DNA from 3 places in the Pseudomonas zhanjiangensis genome. Region 1 is predicted to be linked to each of the others. Evidence: riboswitches for the same ligand, from Rfam matches in the RefSeq annotation. Region 1 holds a riboswitch; each other region holds the start of a gene.

The links. A riboswitch is a leader RNA that binds a small molecule or an ion and turns the genes downstream of it on or off. The one in region 1 is predicted to bind cobalamin.
Region 2: it holds a riboswitch for cobalamin, as region 1 does, so the genes downstream of both, btuB (TonB-dependent vitamin B12 receptor) here and AB5S05_RS17010 (cobaltochelatase subunit CobN) in region 1, are expected to answer to the same signal.
Region 3: it holds a riboswitch for cobalamin, as region 1 does, so the genes downstream of both, AB5S05_RS15440 (TonB-dependent receptor) here and AB5S05_RS17010 (cobaltochelatase subunit CobN) in region 1, are expected to answer to the same signal.

The regions. Positions count from the first base shown of each region.
Region 1 is NZ_JBFTEG010000015.1:26,224-36,100, reverse strand. Features, by position in the region: gene AB5S05_RS17035 (RNA methyltransferase) at 1-686, shown strand, start outside; gene AB5S05_RS17030 (OsmC family protein) at 748-1,212, shown strand; gene AB5S05_RS17025 (MATE family efflux transporter) at 1,327-2,652, shown strand; gene AB5S05_RS17020 (DUF2149 domain-containing protein) at 2,658-2,954, opposite strand; gene AB5S05_RS17015 (MotA/TolQ/ExbB proton channel family protein) at 2,935-3,402, opposite strand; gene AB5S05_RS17010 (cobaltochelatase subunit CobN) at 3,402-7,691, opposite strand; cobalamin riboswitch at 7,797-7,930, opposite strand; gene AB5S05_RS17005 (DUF2970 domain-containing protein) at 8,109-8,330, shown strand; gene AB5S05_RS17000 (ABC transporter substrate-binding protein) at 8,332-9,390, opposite strand.
Region 2 is NZ_JBFTEG010000007.1:145,414-155,290, forward strand. Features, by position in the region: gene AB5S05_RS11015 (cobyric acid synthase) at 1-678, opposite strand, end outside; gene cobD (threonine-phosphate decarboxylase CobD) at 675-1,667, opposite strand; gene cbiB (adenosylcobinamide-phosphate synthase CbiB) at 1,660-2,568, opposite strand; gene AB5S05_RS11030 (cobalamin-binding protein) at 2,565-3,365, opposite strand; gene bluB (5,6-dimethylbenzimidazole synthase) at 3,362-4,012, opposite strand; gene AB5S05_RS11040 (cobyrinic acid a,c-diamide synthase CobB) at 4,009-5,328, opposite strand; gene cobO (cob(I)yrinic acid a,c-diamide adenosyltransferase) at 5,453-6,064, opposite strand; gene AB5S05_RS11050 (hypothetical protein) at 6,061-6,636, opposite strand; gene btuB (TonB-dependent vitamin B12 receptor) at 6,690-8,537, opposite strand; cobalamin riboswitch at 8,660-8,896, opposite strand; gene gap (type I glyceraldehyde-3-phosphate dehydrogenase) at 9,019-9,877, shown strand, end outside.
Region 3 is NZ_JBFTEG010000012.1:84,807-94,683, forward strand. Features, by position in the region: gene AB5S05_RS15425 (AMP-binding protein) at 1-1,313, shown strand, start outside; gene AB5S05_RS15430 (carboxyl transferase domain-containing protein) at 1,310-4,597, shown strand; gene dxs (1-deoxy-D-xylulose-5-phosphate synthase) at 4,758-6,653, shown strand; cobalamin riboswitch at 6,703-6,933, shown strand; gene AB5S05_RS15440 (TonB-dependent receptor) at 7,033-8,943, shown strand; gene AB5S05_RS15445 (cobalamin-binding protein) at 8,998-9,810, opposite strand; gene AB5S05_RS15450 (MFS transporter) at 9,807-9,877, opposite strand, start outside.

The DNA of each region.
Region 1 (9,877 bases):
GCGGCCTGCTGCGTCAGCTGAGCAGCGCCGAGATCGTCGCCCAGGTGGCCCTGGCCCGCCGCTTTCGACCGGTGAAGAAGGTGGTGTTCATGGGCATGGGCGAGCCGGCGCACAACCTCGACAATGTGCTGGAGGCCATCGACCTGCTCGGCACGGAAGGCGGCATCGGCCACAAGAACCTGGTGTTCTCCACGGTCGGCGACCCGCGGGTATTCGAGCGCCTGCCGCAGCAGCGGATCAAGCCGGCCCTGGCCCTGTCGCTGCATACCACCGACGCCGAGCTGCGCCAGCAGTTGCTGCCGCGCGCGCCGCGCATCGACCCGGAGGAGCTGATGGCCCTGGGCGAGGCCTATGCCCGCGCGGTCGACTACCCGATCCAGTACCAGTGGACCCTGCTCAAGGGCATCAACGACAGCCAGGAGGAAATGGACGGCATCCTGCGCCTGTTCAAGGGCAAGTTCGCGGTGCTCAACCTGATCCCCTACAACAGCATGGAGGGCGACGCCTTCGCCCGCCCGGACGGCGACCGCATCGTGCAGATGGTGCGCTACCTGCACAGCCGCGGAGTGCTGACCAAGGTGCGCAACTCCGCCGGCCAGGACATCGACGGCGGCTGCGGCCAGCTGCGCGCCCGCGCCGTCGAGCTGGTCAAGGCCCGTCGGACACGCAACCCGCTAGCACCGTAAGTCCTTCTCAGCGCGGGCCGCTTCGCCGACACTACTCATCCATTCCCGCAAGGAGCACGCAATGGCCCGGCACAGCGCCGAAATCCTCTGGCAGCGCGACGAGCAGAACTTTCTCGACAACCGCTACAGCCGCGCCCACCGCTGGCGCTTCGATGGCGGCCTGGAGGTGGCGGCGTCCTCCTCACCCCATGTGGTGCCGCTGCCCTACTCCGACGCCGGCGCGGTCGACCCCGAGGAAGCCTTCGTCGCCTCGCTGTCGAGCTGCCATATGCTCTGGTTCCTCGGTCTGGCGGCCCAGCAGGGCTTTGTGGTCGAGCGTTACCTGGATCGGGCCGAGGGGCTGATGGCGCGCAACGCCGAGGGCCGCCTGGCGATGACCGAGGTGGTCCTGCGCCCCCGGGTCAGCTTCGCCGGCACTCAGCCGACGCGCGAGCAGCTCGACGCCTTGCACCACAGTGCTCACGACCATTGCTTTATCGCCAACTCGGTGAAAACTGCGGTGCGCTGCGAACCCCAGCCGGCCTGACAACCCGCCACGGGCAGCATTGGCGGCGCCGCGCAGGCGCCGACAGGGTAAGATGCGTCCCTTTCCGGCAGCGCCCCGCGCCTGCCGGCTTCACCGGCCCATAGCGACCCTAGCATGATCGAACGCCAGCGCCTGCGGCATATCCTCACCCTCGGCTTGCCGATCATCGGCGGCATGCTCAGCCAGAGTCTGCTCAACCTGGTGGACGCGGCCATGGTCGGCCACCTCGGGGAGAAGTCGCTGGCCGGCGTCGGCCTCGGCAGCTACGCCAACTTCATGGCCATCGCCCTGGTCATGGGCCTCGGCGCCGGGGTGCAGGCGCTGGTCGCGCGTCGGCGTGGCGAGGGTCGAGACGAGAAGATGGCGGCGCCCCTGAACGCCGGCCTGCTGATCGCCCTGGGCCTGGCCTTGCCGCTGACCCTGCTGTGCTGGTGGTTTGCCCGTCCCATCATGCAGCTGCTGTCGACAGACCCGCAGGTACTGGAGATCGGCACCCAGTACTTCGAGTGGCGCACCCTGGCGATCCTCGCGGTCGGCCTGAACTTCTCGTTTCGCGGCTACTGGAACGGCAGCCATCGCTCCGGGGTCTACATGCGCACCCTGGTGATCATGCACGTGACCAACGTGCTGCTCAGCTATTCGCTGATTCATGGCCTGTTCGGCCTGCCGCGAATGGGCGCGCCGGGCTCCGGCCTGGGCACGGCCCTGGCGCTCTACCTCGGTTCGCTGATCTACGCCGCGCAGACCTGGCGCAGCGCCGCCAAGCAGGGTTTCCTCACCCGCTGGCCGGCGCGCCAGGACATGCAGGCCATGTTGCGTTTGTCGCTGCCCAACTCGCTGCAGCAATTCTTCTTCGCCACCGGGATCACCACACTGTTCTGGATCATCGGCCAGATCGGCACCGCCGAGCTGGCGATCGCCCACGTGCTGATCAACCTGGCGCTGTTCCTGATCCTGCCCGCCATCGGCCTGGGCATGGCCGCCACCACCCTGGTCAGTCACAGCCTGGGTGGCCAGGATCTCGATGGTGCCCATCGTTGGGGCTGGGACGTGGTCAAGGTTGCGGCCGTGGGCTTGAGCCTGCTCGGCGCACCGTTCTGGCTGGCCCCCGAGTCGATCCTGCGGCTGTTCGTCAGCGACCCCGCGCTGATCGAACTGGGCAGCTGGCCGCTGCGCCTGACCGGCCTGGGCATGGTCCTCGACGCCACCGCCCTGGTGCTGACCCAGGCGCTGCTCGGTGCCGGTGCCAACCGCACGGTGATGGCGGTCAGCCTGGGCAACCAGTGGCTGTTCTTCCTGCCGCTGGCCTACCTGATCGGCCCGGTGCTCGGCTACGGGCTGCTGGCGATCTGGGGCCTGCAGATCCTCCAGCGTGGCCTGGCCTCGGCGATCTTCGCCCTGATGTGGCAGCGCCGCGGCTGGACCCGCATCCAGCTCTAGCCGCCTCAGTCGCCGATCAGGATCAGCTTGCCAGACTCGGGATCGCGGTAGACCTGCCCCACGCTCTGCAAGCCCCGGCCACCCTGACCCTGCAGGCTATCCGGCAGCCGCGGCAGCTCGCGACCGCGCTCGACACTCTGCTCCTGGCGGCTGGCCTGGAGCTGCGCCAGCACGTCGGTCTTGGCCGCCAGGGCGACCAGCAGGCCGCAGGCGAACACCAGCATCAGGTCGACCAGGTTGGCCACGGAACTGAGCGGGTCGGTGTCCACCTCGTCGAAGCGGCTAGAGCGCCAGCGACTCATCGCCCACCCCCTGCTCGCGCTCCATGCTCTCGAGCAATTCGTCGTACCAGCGGCGGCGCAGGCGGCCGAGGACGAAGCCACCCATGCCGCCGAGCAGGCCCAGCACGGTGGCGTCGAAGGCCACCCGCATGGCCACGCTGAGCACCTGGATATCGCCGTCGCCAAGGGCCGCCAGCCCCGGCCCGAGCGGGATCAGGGTGCCCATCAGGCCGAGGATCGGCCCCAGCCGGGCGATCAGGTCGGAGCGTTCCAGGCGTTTGCGCGCGCGTCGCTCCACCGCCGCCAGGGGCAGCAGGCGCCAGCGACGCAAGCCACCCAGGCGCTCGCCACAGGCCACGCCGACATCCCACACCGCCACCGCGACCAGCAGCAACATGGCCAGGGTCACCGGTTCCAGTAGGTAGCCCACCAGTTGGTGGACCCAGGTAAAGATTGCACTGTCGAGCATCATCGGACTCCCTTGGCCACGCGTGGGCTGCGCCCACGCCAGATTCCCAGCCCCAGCAGCAGACCCAGGCCGGCCATGCCGATCCACAGCGGCTGGGCCATGGTGGCGTTGCCCGGCTCGGCCGACGGCTGGACGCTATCGCTCGGCGTGGGCGGTTGATCGAGCGCCTGCAGCTCGCTGACCGTACTCGGCGCCCGCACCTGGGCCTGCGCAGGCGGCAATTGGGCGGCCTGCAGGCGTTGTTGCAGGCCGTCGCGCAACGGCTCCGGCAGCTGCGGCAGTAGCCACTGCAGCATCGGGTGGTCCGGGCGCGTGTGGCCGCTGCCGGGCAAGCCATGCTCGATCACCAGGCGGGCGAACTGCTCGCCGAGTTGGGCCCGGGTGGCGTCGTCGGCCTCCCAGAAGTCCTTGTGAATGGCCACCAGCATGACCGCGAGCATGTTGCTCTTGACGTGCACGTTCTGTCCCTGCTCGAGAAACTGATCCAGTTCGAGCTGGTAGCGGTCGTCGATGTAGACCGCCTTGACGTCTTCCCAGGCGCTGTCCTTGATGATCTCCGGGTTGGTCACCTGCCAGCCCCAGAGATACTCGAGGAACTCGCTGCCCATGGTCCTCGCGCCGGCATAGTCGTGCTGCATCAGCGCCTTGATCCATGCGGGATTCAGGAAGCGCCCGCGCAGCTCGGCGAGCAAGGCCTGCTGCAGCGGCTCCAGGCGGACCTTGCTCGGGTCGTTGTGCCAGCTGACGAAGCTCTCCGGGGTCTGCCCGGACAGCTGCTCCACCGCCAGGCTCAGGCCGCCCAGGTAATCGAAGGCATCGTTGTTGTCGAGCAGGCCGTAGAGGTTGCTGGAGCGCCCCAGGTAGGTGCGACGCACCTGCTTGAGGTTGTCGGCGAACAGCGCCTGGGCGGCCTCGCCCTGGTGGCGCAGACCGTAGGCGTGGCCCATGCGCCGCATATAGGCGTCGGCCAGCTCGCCGCGATCCTGCCAGCTGCCGGAACGCTCCACCAGACGGTTGATGCCCGCCCCATAGGCGCCCGGCGCCACGCCGAACAGACGCAACGAGGCCTGCACGCCGGCCTCGGCGGGGCTCGCTCCGGCCTTGAGCTGGCGTGCCGCATCATTGACCCAATGCGCGGCGACGCGGTTGACCGCAAGCGGCTCCTGGCCGCCATCGGACTCGTCCTGCAGCGGCTCCAGCGCCGCCGCCAGGGCCGGGCGCAGGGCCGGATAGTCCTGGCGAATGCGCGCCGCGGACGCCTGCAGCGCCAGCAACACGCCACGCTCGAGCAGCGCCAGCTGGTCGGCATAGAGGTCGCGGAACAGGCCGGAAGTGGTGAAGACCAAGTCGCGCCGCTGCTCGCCGGCGGCCAGGGGACGCAGCCGGATGCCCTCGACGATGCCGCGACTGTTCCACTGCGGCTCGATGCCGAGCAGGTCCAGGCCGAAGGCGATCATCGCGCCCTCGTCGCGCACCGCGTCGCTGGCCCAGAGGATCACCGCCTCGCGGCCGTCCTCGGGCAACTCGCGCAAGCGTGCCTGATCGGCCATCTCGCGGCCGATCCGGTAGCCGATGCGACTCGGCAGCAGGCTGCTGTCGAGGGCGTGGAAATTGCGCCCGGTGGGCAGCGCTTCGGGCGTGCGGATCGGGTCGTTGCCCTTGCCTGGCGCCACGTAGCGCCCGGCGAGGGCGTTGAGCAAGGCGCTCATCTCCGCGGCCGGCGAATCGACCAGGGCCTGGCGGAAGGCCGCCTTGTCCGGTCCCATCGACTGCATCAGGGTATCGATCGCCGCCGCCGTCCAGGGCTTGCCGAACACGTGCAGGCCCATGGGCATGAAGCGTTCCTGGATATTGGTCAGGTAGTGGCCGACCTCGTGCACCAGCAGGTCGTCGTCGGCCTGCTCGAAGTCGATGCCACGCGCCTGCAGCGGCTCGGCCATGGACTCGCGCAGCTCCGGCTCTAGCCCGGAACTGCCGAGCAGGCGCTTGATCTCGGCGATGGTGGCGCGCCGCGCCGGTCCCTCGCCCTGCCCGGCGCCCGCCTCGAAGCTTTCCACCAGCTGGCGCAGCTTGAGCAGGTCGTCGTACAGCGGGGTGGCCACCAGCGGCGGGGTCAGGTGGTCGATCATCACCGCCAGGCCGCGACGCTTGGCCTGGATGCCTTCGCCGACACCATCGACGATGTACGGGTAGATGCTCGGCAGGTCGCCGACCACCTGCATCGAATAGTCCTCGTCGCTCAGGCCGGCGCGCCGGCGTGGCAGGAACTCGTAGGTGGAGTGGCGGCCCAGGTGGATCAGCGCATCGGCGCGGAAGTCGTCGCGCAGCCAGTGATAGAAGGCCAGGTACTGGTGCGGCGGCGGGAACACCAGGTTGGCGTGCAGCAGCTCCTGGTCCAGTTCCCAGCCCCGTGGCGGTTGCGGGCCGACGAACACCTTGCCGAACTGCACGCCCGGCAGCAGCAGCTGATCGCCCTGCACCATGACATAGCCGGGCGCCTCGCCCCAGCCGCGCAGGCCCTCGATGCCGGTGGCCGCCAGCGCCTCGACCAGCGCCTCGGCGGCGGCCCAGTCGACCGCCTCCGGCGCCTCGAGGGCGCCCCGGTAGAGGTCTTCCAGCTGCGCCAGCAGGTCCAGCGCGCGTTGCCGCGTCGGGTGCACCACGCCGTCGAGCACATGGTGCAGTTCGCTGGCGCCGTTGGCGAAGATTCCTTCGGCCAATTGCAGGCGGTCGCCCAGCAGGGCACGGCGCATCTGCGCATGCCAGTAGCCCAGCGGCCCCTGCTCCATCTCCGCCTGCAGCGCCGCCGGCAGGGTCTGGAACCACTGGCGGTAGGCCGCGCCGCTGAGGGTCTGGACATTTCTGGCCATGGCGGCCAGGGCGTCGCCCTGCTCCGGCAGGTTCACGCCCTTTTCCTGGAGCAGATCGAGCAGCGCCGCCGGCGACGCCGGTAGCGGCCCGGTGTCGTAGCCCTCGGCCTTGAGGCGCTGAAGTATCTCGAACAGCGACTGCGGCACGTCCAGGTTGTCGGCACCGATGTTGTGCCGCCCGGGCGGATGGTTGTAGTAGATGATCGCCAGGCGCTTGTCGGCGTTGGCCTTGGCCTGCAGCGCCTGCCAGCGAGCCAGGCGGCGGACGAAGGCATCGATCTGCGCGGTCAGCGGGGTGCTCAGGCCGAAGCGGATGCCCGACAGCGGATCCAGCTGCTGATCCTGCCAGGCGGCCAGGACCATGGCCTGGCTGCTGCCCTGCAGCTCCGGCATGGCCAGCTGGTAGTGCACCTTGTCCCGCGCCAGGCCGTCGCTGGACAGCTGCCAGCCAGTCTCGTCGCGGTCATCCAGGCGCAGGCCCTTGAGCACCGGCACGTTGAGCTGGCCGAACAGCTCGGTGACCGTTTCGCGCCCTTCGCCGCCGCCGATCACGAAGTCCTGCAGGGCGACCAGCGCCACCAGCGGCGGGTGTTTGGCCTCCTGCAGCCAGCGCACCGCCGCCACCGAGCCCGGCCCCCAGTCGGCCAACAGGCTGACGCAGCTCAGGCCGCGCGCCTCGAGGCGGCGACACAGCTGGTCGTTGAGCTCCCGGTCACCGGCGCGATCGGCGCGGCCATGGTCGATCAGCGCCACCAGGCCGCTGCCGGTCAGGTCCAGATCGAGCGCCTGGCGCAGCGCCCCGTGCTGGTAGAAGCGTAGCGCCGGCCGGGCTTGTGCCGGTACGACGCTGACCGCGCCGTCCCGGCGCGCGGCCAGCCAGCCGAGCAGGCCGGCGATATTGTCGATGCCGCCGGCCTGCCAGTAGCTGCGCGCGGCAATCCAGGGCGCCTGCTGCGGATGGCGGCGCTGCTGCTCGGCGACCCAGCTGGCCAGTTCGCCTAGCGGCTTGGCCCGTCCCAATTGTTCGGCTTGCTCGCGCGTGGCGAACAACGGCTGCCCCCGACTGCGGCTGAGCCGCACAAGCCCCTGCTCGCTGTGCATGATGAACAGCTCGGCCGCGTCACTCTGTTGCAGCAAGGGCCCGAGGCGCTCGACATTGGCGCCGAACAGACCGACACCGAGCAACACCTCGCCGCCGGCCAGCCACTGGCGCACCTCGCCATCGCTCAGCTCGTCGAGCTGTTCCTGGGTGCGCGCACTGACCTGCCAGTGGCCGGCCCGGGCGCTGAACTGCGCCACGGCGCTGGCGAACTCGGCGGCGCTGTACTGCGAGACGATGGCGTTGATTTGCCCGGCGACGGCCCAGGGCGCCGCCAGCATCAGCAGCGCCAAACCCAGACCACGAATAACGGATGTCATGCCCACTCCCTTGATTGGAAACCGGTGGGCACGCATAACGGACGGAGCCCCGACGCGGCGGCATCGGGACGAGAAGGATTCCGACCGGGAAGTCGCCCACCGCGACTTGCCTAGGGAGAACGGGCTGGTGTCGGGCTCGGCCATTGCAGGCCATACCGTTGCGGGGGCAGCGTCAGCTTGGACTGACTTCCCATTTACCCCGGACCATGATCCGGGCACCTCGTCCTCCATCGACCCGACCTTGCGGCCGGGCGGGCGCCACCATACGCGCCGACTCGGGCAAGGGCAACCCTCGCAGACGCCCACAGGGCGCCGACCCACCTGGCGCGCCGGTCTTTGCCGGACCCTCGTTCAGGCGCTAGAGTTCAGGGACAGCCAGTGCGCGCTCGGCCGCGAATGGCACAACGGGAGATGGGGATGGATCGGAAGGACGACCAGGACAAGCCCTTGAGCCTCTGGGAGATGTTGCAGAGTGTCCTCGCCGCGGCCTTTGGCGTGCAGAGCGGCAAGCACCGCGCCCGCGATTTCAGTCGCGGCAAGCCCAGCCACTTCATCATCCTCGGCGTGATCTTCACCCTGGTGTTCGTGCTGATGATCTTCGCCGTGGTCAAGCTGGTGCTGCACCTGGCCGGCGCCTGAGCTACTGCAGCAGCGGCTTGAGCGAAAAGCCGTAGTCGGTGATCCGCGGTCGGTATACCGCACTGAACGTGCGAAAATCCAGGCCGTAGCCCGGCACCTTGATGCGTTTGCCCAGGCGTGCCGATTGCTTCGCATCGAGCAGCCTGAACAGCGGCGCCACCCGGTCCTTGCCCCCTCGCGCCGCGAAGTCCTGGCCGGCGTGGTAGTCGTGCAGCATGACCATCGCCCAGCCGCCCAGGGTGAAGTGCCCGCCGACCAGCACGCACAGCTGACCGGAGATGCGTGCCTGCAACACCTCCTCCGAGTTGTTCAGGGCAGAAAAGCTCAGGTCCTTGCCCGGCACCCGGCCCAGCTCACGGGCGGCGCGCATCGCGCCAAAGGCCATCTCGTCATTGGCCGACCACACCAGGCGTACCTGCGGGTAGCGTTGCAGCAGCTGCTGCGCCTGTTCGTAGGCGCGTTGCCGTGCCCATTGGCCATGCACCAGTTGCTCCAGCTTGATCTCTGGGTGCTCGGCCAGCGCGCGCTGCAAGCCCTGCTCGCGCAAGCTGGCCGAGGGCGTATGGCGCACGCCGGAAAACGCCAGCATCGACGCGGGCTGTCCTGCCCGCTTGGCAATCAGGGCCTTGGCCATCAGGTAGCCGGCCTCTTCGTCGTTGGGCACCAGGCTGCCGATCCAGTTGCGGTAACGTTCACGGGTGCCGCCGACGATCTGCTGCTGCTCCGGCGTCAGGGTGCTATGCAGGGAAAACAGCTTGATCCGGCTGCCAGCGAACAGGCGGAGCAATTCGGGACCGACATACTCTTCATTGACGAACAGCAGGTAGTCCGGTGGCTGCGGGCTCTCCAGCAGCTTTCGCGCATTGCCCAGCAGGCGCTTGGCGTCCCGCTCGCCATAGATGACCTGCAGCTGCATGCCCAGGTCATCGGCGGCCGCCTGCATGAATTCGCTGTAGGTGACCCAGAATGGCTCGGTGGAATAACCGGGGTTGAGAAACACCGCCGAAGGCGCCGTCCCGGCGGCGGCCGGCTGCCTCTCGCGAGCGGCATGCGCCTGCAAGGCCGCCGCACAACTCAACACCAGCGTGATGATGCCGATCAGATGCCTGATCACCCCAACCCCCTATTGCCCGCACAAACAAGGCGCGCAGTATAAGATCGGCCAGGTGGCTCATCGCCACCGTCCATCCGCTAGTCGAGGCGAACTGGCGCCAGCGCGTAGTGCCAGTTGCCTCGGACCTGGGCTACTGATGGCTGACCCAGAACACCGCGGTGGCTACCGCCAGAAGAATCAAGCAGAAGATCGCGTAGGCGTCGACACGGCTGTCGCTGCTGTCGGGTTGGGAATGCTCGGTCATTGGCGGGTCCTTTATTATGTTTGTGGGTGGTTCGCCTGAGCAGTTAAGACCAGGCAGACCCATTGCTCAAGGCGGCTACTTGGCGTGGAGGGCTATGGGGAGGCGACAGTCGCGGCCTTCCCGTGCAATCCCGGGCCCGTGTGGAGGTTATGTTGCCGAGGCTGCTTAGCATTTAAAGTTCTTTCCATA
Region 2 (9,877 bases), on a different contig from region 1:
CAGGTACGGCAGCACGCCGAGCACCGGCTTGCCGGTGCGTTGCTCCAGCCAGTCCAGCCCCGGTTGCAGCAGGGCGATGTCGCCACGAAAGCGGTTGATCACGAAGCCCTGGATACGCGCCTGTTCGCTCTCCGACAGCAGAGCCAGGGTGCCGACCAGGTGGGCGAACACCCCGCCCTTGTCGATGTCGGCGATCAGGATCACCGGGCAGTCCACCGCCTCGGCGAAGCCCATGTTGGCGATATCACCGGCCCTGAGGTTGATCTCGGCCGGCGAGCCGGCGCCCTCCACCATCACCACCGGGTAGGCGGCGCTCAGGCGCCCGTGGGAGGCCAGCACCGCGTCCATCGCCACCCGCTTGTAGTCGTGGTAGGCGGCGGCATCCATGCTGCTGATGGCGCGGCCGTGGATGATCACCTGGGCGCCGATGTCACTGTTGGGCTTGAGCAGCACCGGGTTCATGTCGGTGTGCGGCGCCAGGCCGGCGGCCTGGGCCTGCACCGCCTGGGCGCGGCCGATCTCGCCACCGTCTTCAGTCACGGCGGAATTGAGCGCCATGTTCTGCGGCTTGAACGGCGCCACGGCCACGCCCTGGCGTCTGAGCCAGCGGCACAGCGCGGTCACCAGGGTACTCTTGCCGGCGTCGGAGGTGGTGCCCTGGACCATCAATGTGGTCATGCCGAATGCTCCTTGAATGCTTGTAAGGCCCGCTCCAGTCGTGCCCAGCCCGACTCGTCCGGCGGCAGGCCGAAACGCAGGCTCTGGGGTTGCTGGAACAGCCGGGTGAGGATGCCCTGGGCGGCGAGAAACTCGTGCAGCACGGCCGCGCGCGCATCGGCCAACCACTGGAACAACGCGCAACCGCCGGTCGGCGTCAGGCCCTGCTCGCGCAGCAGCCGGGCCAGGCGTTCACCATCGGCCCGCAGGCGCTCACGCTGCACCTGCTGACCGGGCCCATCCTGCAGCAAGGCGGTGGCCAGGGCGCGCGCCGGACCACTGACAGCCCAGGGACCGAGCAGCTCGTCGAGCCGGGCCAGCAGCGCCGGCTCGGCCAGGACGAACCCCAGGCGGATGCCGGCCAGGCCGAAGAACTTGCCGAAAGAACGCAGCACGATCAGCCCGGGTCGGTCGCAGTGGGCCGCCAGACTGTGCTCGGGGGTGCAGTCGATAAAGGCCTCGTCGACCAGCAGCCAGCCGCCACGCTCGGCCAGGCGCGCGCGCCAGGCCAGCAGCTGCTCGGGGGCGAAACGCCGGCCCGTGGGGTTGTTCGGGTTGACCAGCAGCAGCACCTCGAGGCGCTCCAGGGCCCGGTTGATCCCCGCCTCGCTGAGTTCCAGCAGGCGATGGCCCTCGCGCCGCCAGGCCGCGGCGTGCTCGGCGTAGGCCGGGGCGACCACGCCGACCCGGCAGCGTTCGCGCAGCCGCGGCAGGGCCTGGATTGCCGCCTGGGAGCCGGCCACCGGCAGCAGGTGCGCGGCGCCGTAGTAGTCGCGGGCCGCCGCCTCCAGGCCGTCGTCGGTCTCGGGCAGTCGGGTCCAGGCGCTCGCAGGAATCGGCGGCAGCGGCCAGCCATAGGGAGCGATGCCGGTGGACAGGTCTAGCCAGTCGCCCAGGGCGATGCCATGGCGCCGCGCCGCCGCGCGCAGCCGGCCGCCGTGCTCAAGCAAGGGTCACCTCCGCCAGCAGCAACAGCGCCAGCCACAGCAGCACCCCGCCATTGACCAGGTTCAGCGCCCGCTCGATATCCCGCGCCCGCGGCTCGGCACCCTCGCCCAACTGCGGGCGCTGCTCCTCGCGCCCGTGGTAGATGGCCGCCCCGCCCAGGCTGACGCCCAGGGCACCGGCGCCAGCGGCCATCACCGGGCCGGCGTTGGGGCTGTCCCACTGCGGCGCCTGGCGCTGCCAGCAACGCAGGGCCAGGGCGGTGCGGCCGAGCAGCGCGTAGCTCAGCGCGACTAAACGCGACGGAATGTAGTTGAGCCCGTCGTCGATCCTTGCCGCGGCCCAGCCGAAGCGCTCGAAGCGTGGATTGCGGTAGCCCCACATGGCGTCCAGGGTGTTGCTCAGGCGATAGAGCACCACCCCCGGCGCGCCGGCCACGAGGAACCAGAACAGCGCGGCGAACACCGCGTCCGAGCCGTTTTCCAGCACCGACTCGGTGCCGGCGCGGGCCACCCCGGTGGCATCCAGGGCGGCGGTGTTGCGACTGACCATGTAGCCGACCCGCTCGCGCGCCAGCGCCAGGTCACCCAGGCGCAGGGCCTGGGCCACCGGTAGCGCATGCTCGCCAAGGCTGCGCAGGCCAAGGGCCGCATACAGGGCGATAACTTCGAGCGCCCAGCCGAGCCCCGGCAGCTGGGCCAGCAGCGCCGCCACCAGGGTCAGGGGCAGCACCGCCAGGCACCAGGCCGTGACACCATGGCTGCGCCAGCCGCGCCCGCCCGGGTTGAAGCGCTGCTCGAGGCGCGTCGCCAGGCGCCCGAAGGCCACCAGCGGATGCCAGCCCCTGGGCTCGCCGAAGCGCAGGTCCAGGGCCACCCCGGCCAGCGCGCCGAGCACCAGGCTCATGCCCCCGCCTCCACGCAGCCGCGAATCAAGGCGTGCAGCTGGCGCACCCCATCGGTCAGGGCGGCCGGACCGGGCTGGAGGATGTCGGCGGACTTGATCTCGTGCAGCTGGCCGCTGCGCACGGCGGCAATCGCCTCCCAGCCGGGGCGCGCGGCGACTTGCTCGGGGCGAAAGTGCCTGCCGCACCAGGAGCCGATGATCAGCTCGGGGTCGCGCCGCACCACCTCCTGCGGGTCCGCGATGATGCGCTGCTTGGCGCGCTTGAAGCGGCCCAGTTCGGCGAAGCAGTCTTCGCCGCCGGCCAGCTCGATCAGTTCGCTGACCCAGCCGATGCCGCTGATCAGCGGGTCGTTCCACTCCTCGAAGTACACCCTGGGCCGGCGTGGCAGCTGCGCGGCGCTGGCGCGGATCGCCTGCAGCCCGGCGTCCAGCTCGGCGACCAGGCGCTCGGCGCGCTCGCGGGCATCGACCAGGGCGCCGAGGGTCTCGATCATGCGCAGGATGCCGGCGACGTCGCGCTGGTTGAACAGGTGCACCTCCACGCCCTCGCGCGCCAGTTCGGCGAGGATGTCCGCCTGCAGGTCGCAGTAGCCCAGCACCAGGTCGGGCTGCACCGCGAGGATCTTGTCGATCCGCGCCGTGCTGAAGCCGCTGACCTTGGGCTTGTCCTGGCGCGCCTGGGGCGGACGCACGGTGAAGCCGGAGATGCCGGCGATACGCGCCTGCTCGCCGAGCAGGTAGAGGGTCTCGCAGGTCTCGGTGGACAGGCAGGCGATGCGTTGCGGGCCTTTCATCAGGGTCGTTCTCCCCAGCGATTCTCGAACAGCAGCTCACTGAGCGGCCGTGGCTCGGCCCAGCCCTGCTGCACCAGCATCGGCGTCTCGTAGAAGGCCGTCACCGGCCCCAGGCAGAGCAGCGCCAGCGGCTTGCTGCCGCTGGGCATGGCCAGCAACTCGGCCAATGCCTGCGGCTCGAACAGCGACACCCAGCCGAGTCCCAGGCCCTCGGCGCGGGCGGCCAGCCAGAGATTCTGAATGGCGCAGGCCATCGAGGCCAGGTCCATCTCCGGCAGGGTGCGGCGGCCGAACACGTGGGCCTCGCGGCCCTCCATCAGGGCCACCACCAGCAGCTCGGCGCAATCGCCGATGCCCTCGACCTTGAGCCGCAGGAACTCCTCGCCGCGCTCGCCCAGGGCCTCGGCGGTGCGCAGCCGCTCCTCTTCCACCAGGGCCTGGATCGACTGGCGCAGGTCCGGGCGGGTGATGCGAACAAAGCGCCAGGGCTGCATCAGGCCGACGCTGGGCGCCTGGTGCGCCGCCTCCAGCAGCCGCGCCAGCACCTCGGGCGCTACTTCACCCCCACAGAAGTGGCGCATGTCGCGGCGCTCGGCGATGGCCCGGTAGACCGCCGCCCGCTCCGCTTCACTGAAGGCCTGCTGGCTCATGGCCGCTCTCGTGAAAGAAATAGCTCCGCCGCCGCCGCCGGGTTGGACGCCAGGTAGAAGTGGATATAGGAGGCGGTCAGCCGGCCCTGGCGATAGACCGCCTCGGCGGTGCGCCTGTAGTTCGGGCACTCACCCCGGGCGAGCGGCGTAAGCTCGCTGGTCAAAGCCGAATGATGGAAGGTATGGCCGCGCAGGCGTCCGCCGGGCAGCTCGGCCTCCTGCAGGGCCAGGGCGGTCAGTCGCGGCTGCAGCGTCGCCTCGCCCGGCAGCAGGCCGAGCATGGCCGCGCTCTGCCCCTGCTTGTCGGTCAGACGTTCGAACAGATAGAGCATGCCGCCGCATTCGGCGTGGATCGGCTTGCCGGCGTCATGGTGGGCGCGGATCGCCCCGGCCATGGCCTGGTTGGCCGCCAGCCGGGCCAGGTGCAGCTCGGGGTAGCCGCCGGGCAGGTAGAGGCTGTCGACCTCCGGCAGCTGGCTGTCGGCCAGGGGCGAGAAGAAGCGCAGCTCGGCGCCCAACGCCCGCAGCAGGTCGAGGTTGGCCTGGTAGAGAAAGGCGAAGGCGGCGTCACGGGCCACGCCGATGCGCACCCCGGCCAGCAGCGGCTCGAGTGCCTGCGCGTCGGGTGCGGCGAAACTCACCTGCGCCGGCAGGGCCACCTCGGCGCTGGCGGCCAAGGCACTGGCCTCCAAGGCATCGGCCGCGGCATCCAGGCGCGCATCCAGGTCACTCAGCTCGTCGGCCTGGACCAGGCCCAGGTGACGGCTGGGCAACTCGACCGCGGCGCTGCGCGGCAGGGCGCCGTACCAGCGGATCGACTCGGGCAGGGCATCGCGCAGGATCTCGCCATGCCGGGCGCTGCCGACCCGGTTGCCGAGTACCCCGGAGAACGGCAGATCGGGCTGGAAGCTGGCCAGGCCGTGGGCCAGGGCACCGAAGGTCTGGGCCATGGCCGAGCCGTCGATCACCGCCAGCACCGGCACGCCGAAGCGCCGGGCCAGGTCGGCGGCCGAGGGGGTGCCGTCGAACAGGCCCATCACCCCCTCGATCAGGATCAGGTCGGCCTCCCCCGCCGCCTGCCAGAGCAGCCGCCGGCTGTCTTCCGCGCCGACCATCCACAGGTCCAGCTGGTACACAGGTGCGCCGCTGGCGCGGGCGAGGATCATCGGGTCGAGAAAATCCGGGCCGCACTTGAACACCCGCACCCGCTTGCCCTGGCGCGCGTGCAACCGCGCCAGGGCGGCGGTGACCGTGGTCTTGCCCTGGCCCGAGGCCGGGGCAGCGATCAACAGCGCCGGGCAGTTTCTATGGCTCATCGCAGGCTCCGTTCAGCATCGTAGGGTGGATGACGCCTTACCCATCCACCAGCGACAGCGGTGGATGAAGAAGGCGTCATCCACCCTACACAGCTGCGATCTTTGAACGCTTTGAGCGAGAGCATCAGAACTCCACGCCCTTCTGCGCTTTGACCCCGGCCTTGAAGGCGTGCTTGACCAGGCTCATCTCGGTGACGGTATCGGCCGCCTCGATCATGCCCGGCAAGGCGCCACGGCCGGTCACCACCACGTGTTGCAGCAGCGGCCGCGACTGGATGTCGGCGAGCACGGTCTCCAGCTCCAGGTAGCCGTACTTCAGGGCGATGTTCAGCTCGTCCAGCACCACCAGGCCGACGGCCGGGTCGCCCAGCAGTTGGCGCGCCACGTCCCAGGCCTGCTGGGCCTTGTCGATGTCGCGCTGGCGGTCCTGGGTTTCCCAGGTGAAGCCCTCGCCCATCACGTGGTAGCTGACCTCCTCGGGAAAGCGGCGGAAGAAGCTCTCTTCGCCGGTGCTGGCGGCGCCCTTGATGAACTGCACCACGCCGACCTTGATCCCGTGACCGAGGGCGCGGGCAACCATGCCGAAGGCCGAGCTGCTCTTGCCCTTGCCGTTGCCCGTGTGCACCAGCAGCAGGCCGTATTCGTCCTGGGCCTGGGCGATCTTCTCGTCGATCAGGGCCTTCTTGCGCTCCATGCGCGCCTTGTGCCGGGCGTCGCGTTCGGCCGATTCGCTCATCGACTTACCTCATTGCGCTGGCGCAGGCCGACTGCACTGCGCACGCCAACATAGAGTACCGCGGCCAGGCCGATATAGAGCGCCAGGTTGCCCAGGTAGCGCGGGTAGTAGAGGGCGATGCGCTCGGCCAGCAGGGCCAGGCTCGGCTCCGGATAGCGCCCGGAGAAGTACAGGAAGCCACCGCCAGACAGCAGGTAGGCGACCAAGGCGCTGAGCGAAACGGTCGCCACCAGCAGCGCCAGGCTCGACAGGTTGTCACGGTGCCAGCCGGCGTACAGGCGCCCGCCCAGCCACAGCGAGCCATAGGCCGGGACCAGCAGCCAGTAGGCCGGCGACATGCACCAGTCGCTTACCCCGGCCCACTCGATCGCGGCGAAGTCCAGCAGCGAGGCCTCGACGAACAACGCCGGAAATACCCAGCGCGGCGTCAGCAGCACGCCGGCGAGGAAGAACACCGCCCAGGAGGCGCTGGGCAGGTTGACCGAGGCGAAGTGATGGCCACGGGTCATGGCCAGCAGCGCCATCAGCGCGAGGCCGATCAGCAGTTGCACGCGGGGGGACAGCTTGAGCATGGTGGTTCTCCTGGGTTGGGCGCCGCGGGATGGCCCCGCCGGCGCCGGGTGGGTCAGAGGGCCTGGTAGCGCACCGTCAGATAGAGCGCCTGGCCGGGCTGGTTGTAGCCCTGGGCGGTCTCGTAGTCGGCGTCCAGCAGGTTGGCGATGCGGGTCTGCAGGCGCCATTCGGGGTCGATGCGGTATTCGCCGCGCAGATCGACGGTGGCGTAGCCGGACAGTTCTCGGGTGTTGGCCAGGTCGTCGTAGCGCTGGCCTTCGGCGTGCAGGCTGGCGCCGACGCTGAAGTCACCGAGGCGGCGGTCCAGGTCGAGGTTGAACAGCTGCTTGGCCCGGCGCGTCAGCTCGTTGCCATCGTTGGCCCCACTGGAGCGGTTCTCCGGCTCCATCAAGGTGTAGTTGGCGTTCCAGTCCCAGCCGAGCAACTGGCTGGCGAGGACCAGTTCGACGCCGCGGATGCGCGCCTCGGCGACGTTGGCCGGGGCCTTGAGGCTGGCGTCGTAGGCGATCAGGTCATCGATGCGGGTGCGAAAGGCGTTGACCGCCCAGCGCCCCCAGGCGTGCTGGCCGGCCAGACCGGCCTCCAGGCTCTTGGAGGTCTCCGCGTCCAGATCCGGGTTGCCGTAGTTGGGGTAGTACAGCTCGTTGAAGGTCGGCGCCTTGAACGCCGTACCGTAGCTGAGTGTCGCGCGCAGCCAGTCGCTCAGGGCGTAGCCGTAACCTATGTTGCCGGTGTCGTGGTGGCCGAACTGCTGGTTGTTGTCGCGGCGCAGCGACAGCTGCCAGTCGTGCTTGCCCGCTTCGCCGAGGTACTGGACGAAGCCGCCCTTGTTGTCGCGCGAGTCCTCGGCGTAGCTCTTGCTGCTGTTGACCTCGTCATGCAAGTAGTCGACGCCCAGGGTGAGGGTGTGGCCGGGTGCCAGGCTCAGGTCGTTCTGCCAGCTGGCACTGTCGCGGCGGCTGTCGAAACGCGAGTCGAAACCGCCATCCAGGTAGCTGTCGAACTTGTCCTCGCTGCGGCCGACCTGCAGGGTGACCTGCCAGGGGTCGAGCGGGGCGAAACGGGCGCGGGTGCCTATTACCCGCGACTGCACATCGGCGTTGGCGCGAAAGCCCTTGGTGCGCTTGCTGTTGACCTGGTCGAAGTCGTTATGCCCCTTGGCCTGCAGCAGGTTGGCGTCCAGCTCCAGGCCGTTGTCGAAGCGGTAGCCGGCGCTCAGGGTCGCGGAAAGGTTGCGGTAGCCGTCGGCATCGTCTTCGTACCCGCTGGTGGCGGCCGACTTGACGTTGATACCGTCGGTATCCAGGCCGCTGAGGCCCAGACTGTACCAGCCCCGCTCATCGCCGGCGGAGACTCCGGCGCTGCCGCTGTAGCTGTCGTGGGTGCCAACGCCTGCGGAGAAAAACGGCTTGATCCCCGTACCCGTGCCCTTGCGGGTGAAGAGCTGGATCACCCCGCCGATGGCCTCGGAGCCGTACAGGCTGGAACGCGGGCCGCGCACCACCTCGATCCGCTCGATCAGCTCCAGTGGCAGATCGGCCAGGGCCGCGCCGCCGGAGCTGACCGAGCCGATCTTGATGCCATCGACCAGTACCAGTACATGGTCGGATTCGCTGCCACGCATGAACAGCGAGGTGTTCTTGCCGGGTCCGCCGTTGTTGGTCAGGGACACGCCCGGCACCCGCTTGAGCAGTTCGGGCACGGAGGTCGCCTGGCTGCGCTCGATGGCGGCGCGGTCGAATACGGTCACCGCCGCCAGGCTCTGCTCGGCGGTCTGCGCGGTACGGGTGGCGGTCACCAGCTGGTCGCTGAGGCGGATGGGTTCGGCGGCATGTGCCGGGGAAATCGCGGCGATGGCGGACAGGGTCAGCGCGGCAGGCCGCAGGAGGGAATTGCTCATTATCGTCGTATGCTCCGTCGCGCTCACCCGCGCGACTCTGGCTGGGTAAGGCATACGGAGAACAATGGACGGGCAAGCTGCAGGGACGGCGCAGTCCACCCGCCAGACAACGCCCTCCGCGATGCCATGGACTGCGACAGGCCGGTCTCCGGGCTTACGAGTGGCAAGCTGAATGTTCAGCTGCCGACCAAGCGCACCTTCCCGTGCGAACGCACAGTGGTTGAAAAGCGCTGGTTTGACTCGTCTACCGTTGCGGGGGCAGCGTCGGAATTGCTGGCGTGAATCGCCAAGCGCACCGACTTCCCTGTTTCACCCCTCGAACGCACTGCGTTGGGGGCACCTGTTGCAAGCCGCGCAGGGTAGAGATCGCGCGCGCGGGCGTCAATCGACTTCCTCATCGCCCGGCGCCGCGGGCAGATTGCTGCGGCAAGCAGGCCTCGCTCACCTAAGCTGAAGGCAGGACAGCACATGGGAGGTGTCTATGCTGCGTATCGCAATCAACGGCTACGGGCGTATCGGTCGGGCGCTGCTGCGCGCACTGGTCGAGCGCAAGCTGGAACAGAGACTGCACCTGGTGGCAATCAACGACCTCTGCGATCCGGTCACCCTGGTCCACCTGACCTGTTTCGATTCGACCTTCGGCCGCTTTCCCGGCCACATCGGCCTGCACGAGGACTCGATGCAGGTCAACGATCAGTCCATTCACCTGCTGCGCGAGCCGGAGGCGGTCGAACTGCCCTGGGACAGTCTCGGCGTCGACCTGGTCCTGGAATGCACCGGCAAGCTGAAGAACCGCGCACAGGTCGAGCAGCACCTGACCGCCGGTGCGTCGCGGGTGCTGCTCTCGCACCCGCTGGAAAGCGCCGACATGACCGTGGTCTACGGGGTCAACCAGCAACTCCTGGGCAACCAGCAGATCGTCTCCAACGGCTCCTGCACCACCAACTGCCTGGCGCCGCTGGCCAAGGTGCTGCACCAGGCGGTGGGCATCCGCCAGGGCCTGATCAACACCGTGCACGCCTACACCAACGACCAGAACCTGCTGGACAACGCCCACGGCGACCTCTACCGCGCCCGCGCCGCGGCGCTGTCGATTATCCCCACCAGCACCGGCGCGGCCAAGACCATCGGCCTGGTCCTGCCGGAACTGGCCGGGCGCCTGGACGGCCTGGCGGTGCGGGTGCCCACGGCCAACGTCTCGCTGCTCGACCTGAGTTTCAGCGCCGAGCGCCCGGCCAGCCGCGAGGCGATCAACGCCGCGCTCAAGCAGGGCGTGCAGCAGCTGCCGGCGGGGGTGATGGAGTGCAACGAACTGCCGCTGGTGTCGCGCGACTTCAACG
Region 3 (9,877 bases), on a different contig from region 1:
AGGACAGCGGCGCGCGCATCATCCTCTGCTTCGACCAGTTGCTGCCGGTGGTGCGGGCGGTGCGCGAGCAGTGCTCGCTGGAGCAGGTACTGGCGACCAGCCTGTCCGAGCTGTGCCCGGCCGAACCGAGCTTGCCGCTGCCCGACCTGCTGCTGGCGCCCAAAGTCGAGGGCGACGACTTTCTCGACTTCTACCCGGCCCTGGCCGCCTGCACCGCTCCGGTGCCGAGCCATCGCCCGCAGCTGGAGGACATCGCCGCGCTCAACTATACGGGCGGCACCACCGGCCTGCCCAAGGGCTGCGTGCACAGCCACGGCGACATGCTCTACACCTGCGCCAGCTTCCTGCCGGTGGCCCTGCAGCTGCGCCCGGACAGCGTGCTGCTGAACTTCCTCCCCGAATTCTGGATCGCCGGGGAAAACGCCGGCCTGCTGTTCCCGGTGTTCAGCGGCTGCCAGCTGGTGCTGCTGGCGCGCTGGGATGCCCTGGCCTTCATGACGGCAGTCGAGCACTACCGGGTCAGCCACTGCGGCCTGCTGGTCGACAGCGCCGCCGAGGTGCTCGAGCACCCGCGGGTCGGCGACTTCGATTTCACCTCCCTGGAAAGGACCGGGAGCATCTCTTTCATCAAGAAGCTCACCCCCGAGTACCGCCGGCGCTGGCGCGAGCTGACCGGCACCAGCCTGTTCGAGTTCAGCTTCGGCATGACCGAGAGCCACACCTGCGACACCTTCACCGCCGGCCTGCAGGACGACGACTTCGACCTCAGGAGCGCGCCGACCTTCGTCGGCCTGCCGGTGCCGGGCACCCAGTTCAAGGTCTGCGACTTCGCCAGCGGCGAGCTGCTGCCGCTGGGCCAGGAAGGCGAGCTGTGCCTGCGCAGCCCGTCGTTGCTCAAGGGCTACTGGAACCGCCCACAGGCCAGTGCCGAGGCGCTGCGCGATGGCTGGCTGCATACCGGCGACCTCGGCCAGATCAGCGAACAGGGCTTTATCCGCTACCTCGGCCGACGCAAGGAAATGCTCAAGGTCAACGGCATGAGCGTGTTCCCCAGCGAGCTGGAGGCGCTGCTCGGCCAGCATCCGGCGATCCTCGCCAGCGCCGTGCTCGGTCGCCCCGACCCTGCGCGCGGCCAGCTGCCGGTGGCCTTCGTGGTGCTCAAGCCGGGCGGCGCGGAGACGGCCGACAGCCTGCAGGCCTGGTGCCGCGAGGCCATGGCGGTCTACAAGGTGCCGCAGATCCGCCTGCTCGACAGCCTGCCGATGACCGCCACCGGCAAGGTGAAGAAGAACGAACTGGAGGAACTGCTGTGACCGCGCCCTTTGACGCCCTGCTGATCGCCAACCGTGGCGAGATCGCCATCCGTATCGCCCGCGCCGCCCACGAGCTGGGCATCCGCTCGCTGGCGGTGTTCGCCGAGGACGACGCCGCCTCCCTGCACCGGCGCAAGGCCGACAGCGCGGTCGCCCTCCAGGGCCGCGGGGTGGCGGCCTACCTGGACATGGACCAGCTGATCGACATCGCCCGCACCGAAGGTTGTCAGGCCATCCACCCCGGCTACGGTTTTCTCGCCGAGAACGCCGAGTTCGCCCGTCGTTGCCGGGCCGCCGGCCTCGTGTTCATCGGCCCCGACGCCGAGGTGCTGGAGCTGTTCGGCGACAAGGCCGCCGCCCGCGCCCTGGCCGAGCGCTGCGAGGTGCCACTGGTGGCCGGCCTCAGCCGCGCGGTCGGCCTGGAGGAGGCGCGCGCCTTCCTCCGCGAGCTGGGCGAAGGCGGCGCGGTGATGCTCAAGGCTTTGGCCGGCGGTGGCGGCCGCGGCATGCGCCCGGTATTCAATGAGGCCGAGCTGGAACAGGCCTTCGCCCGCTGCCAGTCGGAGGCCCGCGCCGCCTTCGGCTGTGACGCGCTCTACGTCGAGCAACTGGTGAGCCACGCCCGGCATATCGAGATCCAGGTGCTCGGCGACGGCAGCGGCGCGGTCAGCCACCTGTGGGAGCGTGACTGCAGCCTGCAGCGGCGCCAGCAGAAGCTGGTGGAGATCGCCCCCAGCCCCGACCTGCCGGCCGCCACCCGCGAGCGGATGATCGCCGCCGCGCTCAAGCTGGCCGCCGAGGTGAACTACCGGGGCCTGGGCACCTTCGAATTTCTGGTCGATGCCGAACAGCCCGAGCGCTTCTACTTCATGGAGGCCAACCCGCGCATCCAGGTCGAGCACACGGTCACCGAGCAGGTCACCGGCGTCGACCTGCTGCACACCCAGCTCAGGCTGGCGGCTGGCGCCTCGCTGGCACAGCTCGGCCTGGCGCAGCCGCCGGCCGTCAACGGCTGCGCCCTGCAGCTGCGGGTCAACCTGGAAACCCTGCACGCCGACGGCAGCACCCGCCCGGCCGTCGGCACCCTGACGGCCTACGAGCCGCCGAGCGGCCCCGGCCTGCGCGTCGACGGCTACGGCTACGCCGGCTACCCGGTCAGCCCCAGCTACGACTCGCTGCTGGCCAAGCTGATCGTCCAGGCGGCGGACTACCCGAGCGCCCTGCGCCGCGCCTACCACGGCCTGTGCGAATTCCGCCTGGAGGGGGTGGCGAGCAACCTGCACCTGCTGCAGAACCTGCTGCGCCTGCCGGAGCTGGCCGCCAACCAGGTGCACACCCGCTTCGTCGAAAGCCAGCTCGAGCGCCTGCTGGCGCCGCAGGCGCAGGCCCATCCGCACCGCTATTTCAGCGCCAGCCCGGCGGCTGCCGACGCGGTGCCGGAAGCGATCGACGCGCCGCCCGGCTGCCTGCCACTGCTGGCGCCAAGCAGCGGCGTGCTGGTCTGCCTGGAGGTCGCCGAGGGCGACGCGGTGGCCGTCGGCCAGAGCGTCGCGGTGCTCGAGGCGATGAAGATGGAGTTCGTGGTCAAGGCCAGCCACAGCGGCATCGTCCGCGCCCTGGCCGTGCAACCGGGCGGCAGCCTCGGCGAGGGCCAGCCGCTGCTGTTCCTCGAACCGGCCGAGGTCGCCGGCGAGCAGGCGCACAGCGAGCAGAGCCTCGACCTCGGGCACATCCGCGCCGACCTGGCCGAGGTGCTCGAGCGCCACGCCCTGACCCGCGACGAGCGCCGCCCCCAGGCCGTGGCCAGGCGGCGCAAGAGCGGCCAGCGCACGGTCCGGGAAAACCTCGCGGACCTGCTCGATGACGGCAGCTTCATCGAATACGGCGCCCTGGCCCTGGCCGCCCAGCGCCACCGCCGCTCGCTGGAAGAACTGATCGAGCAGAGCCCGGCCGACGGCCTGGTCGCCGGCATCGGCACGGTCAACGCCGCCAGCTTCGGCGAGCAGGCGGTGCGCTGCATGACCATCGCCTACGACTACACGGTGTTCGCCGGTACCCAGGGGGTGCTCAACCACAAGAAGACCGACCGCATGCTGCAGCTGGCCGAGCAGTGGCGCCTGCCGCTGGTGCTGTTCGCCGAGGGCGGTGGCGGCCGGCCGGGCGACAGCGACTTCGTCGGCGTGGCCGGCCTGGACTGCCACACCTTCGTCAGCATGGCCAGGCTGTCCGGCTTGGTGCCGCTGGTCGGGGTGGTGTCGGGGCGCTGCTTCGCCGGCAACGCCGCCCTGCTCGGCTGCTGCGACCTGATCATCGCCACCGACGACGCCAGCATCGGCATGGCCGGCCCGGCGATGATCGAGGGCGGCGGCCTGGGTCGTTTCACCCCGGAACAGGTCGGCCCGGTCGCCGTGCAGGGGCCCAACGGGGTGATCGACGTGCGCGTGACCGACGAGGCCGAAGCGGTGCGGGTGGCCAAGCAGTACCTGGGCTACTTCCAGGGCACGCTGGCCGACTGGCAGTGCGCCGACCAGCGCCAGCTGCGTCAGCTGATCCCGGAGAACCGCCTGCGGGTCTACGACATCCGCCAGGTCATCGCCACCCTGGCCGACGCCGGCAGCGTCCTGGAGCTGCGCCGCGAGTTCGCCCCGGGGCTGATCACCGCCCTGGTGCGCATCGAGGGCCGGCCGTTCGGCCTGCTGGCCAACAACCCCATGCACCTGGGCGGCGCCATCGATGCGGTCGCAGGCGACAAGGCCGCGCGCTTCATGCAGCTATGCGACGCCCATGATCTGCCGATGATTTCCCTCTGTGACACCCCCGGTTTCATGGTCGGGCCGGAAGCGGAGAAGCAGGCCACGGTGCGTCACGTCTCGCGCCTGTTCGTCGCCGCCGCCAGCCTGTCGGTGCCCTTCTTCACCGTGGTCCTGCGCAAGGGCTACGGCCTCGGCGCCCAGGCCATGGCCGCCGGCAGCTTTCACTCGCCGCTGTTCACCATCGCCTGGCCCAGCGCCGAGTTCGGCGCCATGGGCCTGGAAGGCGCGGTGCACCTGGGCTTCGCCAAGGAGCTGGCGGCCGTGGAGGAGCCCGCCGAGCGCCAGCAGCTGTTCGACAAGCTGGTGGCGAAGGCCTACCAGAGCGGCAAGGCCATCAACATGGCCAGTTTCCTCGAGATCGACGCGGTGATCGACCCGCAGGAGACCCGCAGCTGGCTGCTGCGTGGGCTCAATGCCACGCCGAAACCGGCGCCGCGCTCGGGCAGGAAGCGCGCCGTCGATACCTGGTAGTGCGCGGCAACAGCCCCACTTTCGCCGTCCGGCTTTCCCGGTGCGTCGTGACCGGCGCGCCCGGGAGGGCCAGCGGCGATAGGACGCCGCAGCTTGTTTGGGCAGTTTCCGGTGGTTCGGGTAAACTGCCGCATCTTTTACGCCTATAACGATCCGCCCGATGCCGACGACCTTCCATGAGATTCCCCGCGCTCGCCCGCTGACGCCCCTGCTCGACCGCGCCACCACGCCGGATCAGCTGCGCCGCCTGGGCGAAGCGGAACTGGAAATCCTGGCCAACGAGCTGCGCCAGTACCTGCTCTATACGGTCGGCCAGACCGGCGGGCATTTCGGCGCGGGCCTCGGCGTGATCGAGCTGACCGTGGCCCTGCACTACGTCTTCGACACCCCGGACGATCGCCTGGTGTGGGACGTCGGCCACCAGGCCTACCCGCACAAGATCCTCACCGGCCGCCGCGAACGCATGGGCACGCTGCGCCAGAAGGACGGCATCGCCGCCTTCCCGCGCCGCTGCGAGAGCGAGTACGACACCTTCGGCGTCGGCCATTCCAGCACCAGCATCAGCGCCGCCCTGGGCATGGCCATCGCCGCCCGCCTGCAAGGCTCGCGGCGCAAGGCGGTGGCGGTGATCGGCGACGGCGCGCTGACCGCCGGCATGGCCTTCGAGGCGCTCAATCACGCCTCTGACGTCAACGCCAACATGCTGGTGATCCTCAACGACAACGACATGTCGATCTCCAAGAATGTCGGCGGCCTGTCCAACTACCTGGCCAAGATAATCTCCAGCCGCTCCTACGCGAGCATGCGCGAGGGCAGCAAGAAGGTGCTGTCGCGCCTGCCCGGCGCCTGGGAGATCGCGCGCAAGGTCGAGGAGCACGCCAAGGGCATGCTGGTGCCCGGCACCCTGTTCGAGGAGCTGGGCTGGAACTACATCGGCCCGATCGACGGCCACGACCTGCCCACCCTCCTCGCGACTTTGCGCAACATGCGCGACCTGGAGGGCCCGCAGTTCCTCCATGTGATCACCCAGAAGGGCAAGGGCTTCGCTCCGGCCGAGATCGACCCGATCGGCTACCACGCGATCACCAAGCTCGAGCCGATCAAGGCCGAGGTCGCGCCGAAGAAGACCGGCGGCCCCAAGTACTCCAATGTGTTCGGCCAGTGGCTGTGCGACATGGCCGCGCAGGACCCGCGCCTGGTCGGTATTACCCCGGCGATGAAGGAAGGCTCGGACCTGGTGGCCTTCAGCGAGCGCTTCCCCGAGCGCTACTTCGACGTGGCCATCGCCGAGCAGCACGCGGTGACCCTGGCCGCGGGCATGGCCTGCGACGGCGTCAAGCCGGTGGTGGCGATCTACTCGACCTTCCTCCAGCGCGCCTACGACCAGCTGATCCACGACGTGGCGGTGCAGAATCTCGACGTGCTGTTCGCCATCGACCGCGCCGGCCTGGTCGGCGAGGACGGCCCAACCCACGCCGGCAGCTTCGACCTGTCCTACCTGCGCTGCATCCCCGGCATGCTGGTGATGACGCCGAGCGATGAGAACGAGCTGCGCCGCATGCTCACCACCGGCCACCTGTTCGACGGCCCTGCCGCGGTGCGCTACCCGCGCGGCAGCGGCCCCAACGCCAGCATCGAGCCCGGCCTGCTCCCCCTGGAGATCGGCAAGGGCGTGCTCCGCCGCCAGGGCCAGGGCGTCGCTCTGCTAGTATTCGGCGTGCAACTGGCCGAGGCGCTGCAAGTGGCCGAGACGCTGAACGCCACGGTCGCCGACATGCGTTTCGTCAAGCCGCTGGACGAGGCCCTGGTGAGGCAACTGGCCGCCGACCACGGGCTGCTGGTGACCATCGAGGAAAACAGCATCATGGGCGGCGCTGGCTCCGCGGTCAGCGAGTTCCTCGCCCGCGAGAACATCCTCAAGCCGATGCTTCACCTCGGCCTGCCGGACAGCTACGTCGAGCACGCCAAGCCGGCGCAGATGCTCGCCGAGTGCGGCCTGGACGCCGCCGGCATCGAGGCCAGCGTGCGCGAGCGCCTGGCCGGATTGCAGGACTGAGCAGCCGACAGGCTGCATTGCTTTACCCGCCGCCGCCACCTAAGGTAGCGGCGTTTTGCTTGTCCGAGGTCGCGGCCACACTAGCCGCGTGAAAAGGGAAGCAGGTGCGCCGCTGTCTCGAACAGCGACAAGGCCTGCGCTGCCCCCGCAACGGTAACCGACGGCGTGCGAGCGCTCAGCACTCGCACGTAGCCTTTCCCGATACGCCACTGGGTTCGCCTGGGAAGGCGGGAAAGGGCCAGTCGGCAGCCCGTAGACCTGCCTCGGCACATTTGACAGGTGTTGCGGAGGGCATCACCGTCAAGCGCTGGCTGCCCATCGCTTGCCCGTGCTTGTCCCTGCCCTCCTCAAAAGAATTCTTCCTTTTGAGGACTTATCGATGAAGCTATCCCCTCTTGCCCTGGCCGTGGCCCTGACCCCAGGCCTGGCCTTGGCCGCCGATGCCAATGATCCCTACCAGACGCCACCGCTGGTGATCACCCGCGGCACCCCGCTGCAACAGCCGGCGCCGGCCAGCATCGCGGTCATCGACCGCAAACAGATCGAAACCAGCGCCGCGAGCAGCCTGGTGGAGGTGCTGCGCACCCAGGCCGGCCTGCAGATCCTCGACACGCTCGGGGACGGCAATCGGGTCGCCATCAGCCTGCGTGGATTCGGCGAAAATGCGATCAACAATACCCTGGTACTGGTCGACGGTCGGCGCCTGAACAACTCCAACCAGAGTGGCCCAGATCTCAATAGCGTACCTTTGGCCAATATCGAGCGCATCGAGATCATCCGCGGCGCCGGCACGGTGCTCTACGGCGATCAGGCGGTTGGCGGGGTGATCAATATCATCACCCGCCGCCCCAGCGAGAATGAGGCCTACGTGGAGACCAGCCGCGGCAGCCATGACCTGGAAGCCTATCGCGGCCACTTCAACCGGGTTCTGGGCGCCGGCTTTTCCGTTTATGGCAGCGGGGAAGCGCGACATGCCGACGGCTACCGCGACAACAACAACGCCAGCTACAGCAACGCCTTCGGCCGCCTGCGCCACGACCATGACGAGGGCTGGGCCCTGTATGAATACCAGAGCATCGACGACGAACTGCGCTATCCGGGCAGTCTGACCCTGGCGCAGCGCCGCGCCGACCGCAAGGCCGCGGGGAGCCCGCAGGACTTCAACGACAGCAAGACCCAGGTGCACCGCGTCGCGATCCAGCAAAACCTCGGCAGTAACTGGACTGCCGATATCGACTACAGCCACCGTGACACCGATGGAGTGGGCGCATTGTTCGCCACGCCGTTCGTCCAGGGCAACCGTGTCGAGAGCCTGAGCCCACGCCTGACCGGGCACTGGAATACCTCCCTGGGTCGCAGCGAATGGCTTCTCGGTCATGACCAGATCGTCAGCGACTACGAACTCAGCTCCATATTCGGCGACACCCGCTCGCGGCAGACCCTGCGCGACTGGTATAGCCAGCTCAGCCAGCCGCTGGGCAACGATCTCACCCTGACCCTGGGCTACCGCACCAGCGAGGCGAAGGATCACAACAAGGTAGCCGGCCGCAAACACAGTGACCGCGAGGACAGCAACAGCCTGGGTTTGAGCTGGCAGGCCAATGCGCAGACTCGCCTGTTTCTCAAGCGCGAGGACGTGCTGCGCTTCGCCAACGTAGAAGACAACGCCTTCACGCTGCCCGGCGTCGACTTCCTGGCTCCCCAGACCGGCCAGTCTTGGGAAGGCGGCATCGAATGGCAGGACAGCATTCAGCGCTATCAGCTAAGCCTGTACCGTCTGGACCTGGACAACGAGCTGATCTTCGACCCGGTGAATTTCGTCACCATCAATCTGGATGAGACTCGTCGCGACGGCGTGCTGCTAGAGGCGCAGCGTCAGCTCACTGACCGCCTGAGCCTCGGTGGCCAGTACAGCTTCACCGACGCCCGCTATCGCGCCGGGGCCTTCGAAGACAACGATGTTCCTTGGGTAGCCCGGCATACCGCCGCCCTCAAGCTTAACTATCTATTGCTGCAGGGCTTGGCCGGTTACCTCGAAGCCAACTACACAGGGCCACGTTTTCTGGCCGGCGACGACGGCCATGTGATGCCACGCGAAGGCGGCTACACGCTGTTCAACGTCGGCCTGACCTACGACTTTCAACAACTCAGCGCCAGGCTGCGAATCAACAACCTGACCGGCAAGCGCTACGACAGCTATGCGTCCTATGCGAGTTTCCTGCCCGGCAACAAGGGCCTCTATCCAGCGACCGAGGAAGACGTTCAGTTGAGCGTCGGCTACCGCTTCTAACAGCTGCCGCCAACGACAAGGCCCCGCATTGGCGGGGCCTTGTCGTTCAGGGTGCTACTGCGCTGCGGCCAACCGTTCGCAGAGTTGCTCGGTGGCATCCAGCATCTGGAAGCTGGGGCGCTCCAGGCCCTTGTCCGGCACCGCCCACAGCTGATCGAGGCGCACCGCCGCCAGGTCGGGCCAGTGCTTCCAGATATCCAGCTGGGCGCCCGAGCCTGCGAGTATCACCTCGGGGTCGCGCTGCAACACCGCCTCGATGCTGACCTGGGGTGCCGGCAGGCTGAGGTCGGCGAATACGTTCTCGGCGCCGCAGACGCGCAGGGCATCGCTGATGATCTGGCGGCCGCCGATGGTGTACAGCGGCTTGTCCCAGATCTGGTAGAACACCCGCAACGGCCGTTCGCGCCGATAGCGCGTGGCGAGCCCGTGCAGACGCGTACCGAAGCGCTGGCGCAATTGCCGGCCCTGCTCGGCGCGCCCGATGCGCCTGCCGATCTCGGCGAACTGCTCGGCCAGAGTCGCCAGGTCGCGGGGCTCGACGATCAGCAAAGGGATACCGAAGTCGAGCAGCTGCTGGCGCTGGGCCGGGCCAATGCTGTCCGGCCAGAGCAGCACCAGGTCGGGCTGCAGCCTGAGCAGGCTTTCCATTTCCAGCTGGCCGTAGCGGCCCACCGAAGGCACTTCGGCCAAGGCCGGCGGGCGCTCGCCGCCGTCGAGCATTCCGACCAGCAGGTCGGCCGCTTCCAACTCCAGGACGATCTCGCTGAGCGAAGGTGCCAGGCTCACCAGGCGCTCGACCGCCTGCGCCTTGCTGGCCAGGCCGGGCCAGGCCAGCAAGGCGAGCAGACAGGCGAGCAGGCGGATCATTGGCCGAGCTGGCGGGGTATGCGGTAGAGGTAGAGCAGCACCACGCTGGCCAGCGCCAGGAGCATCA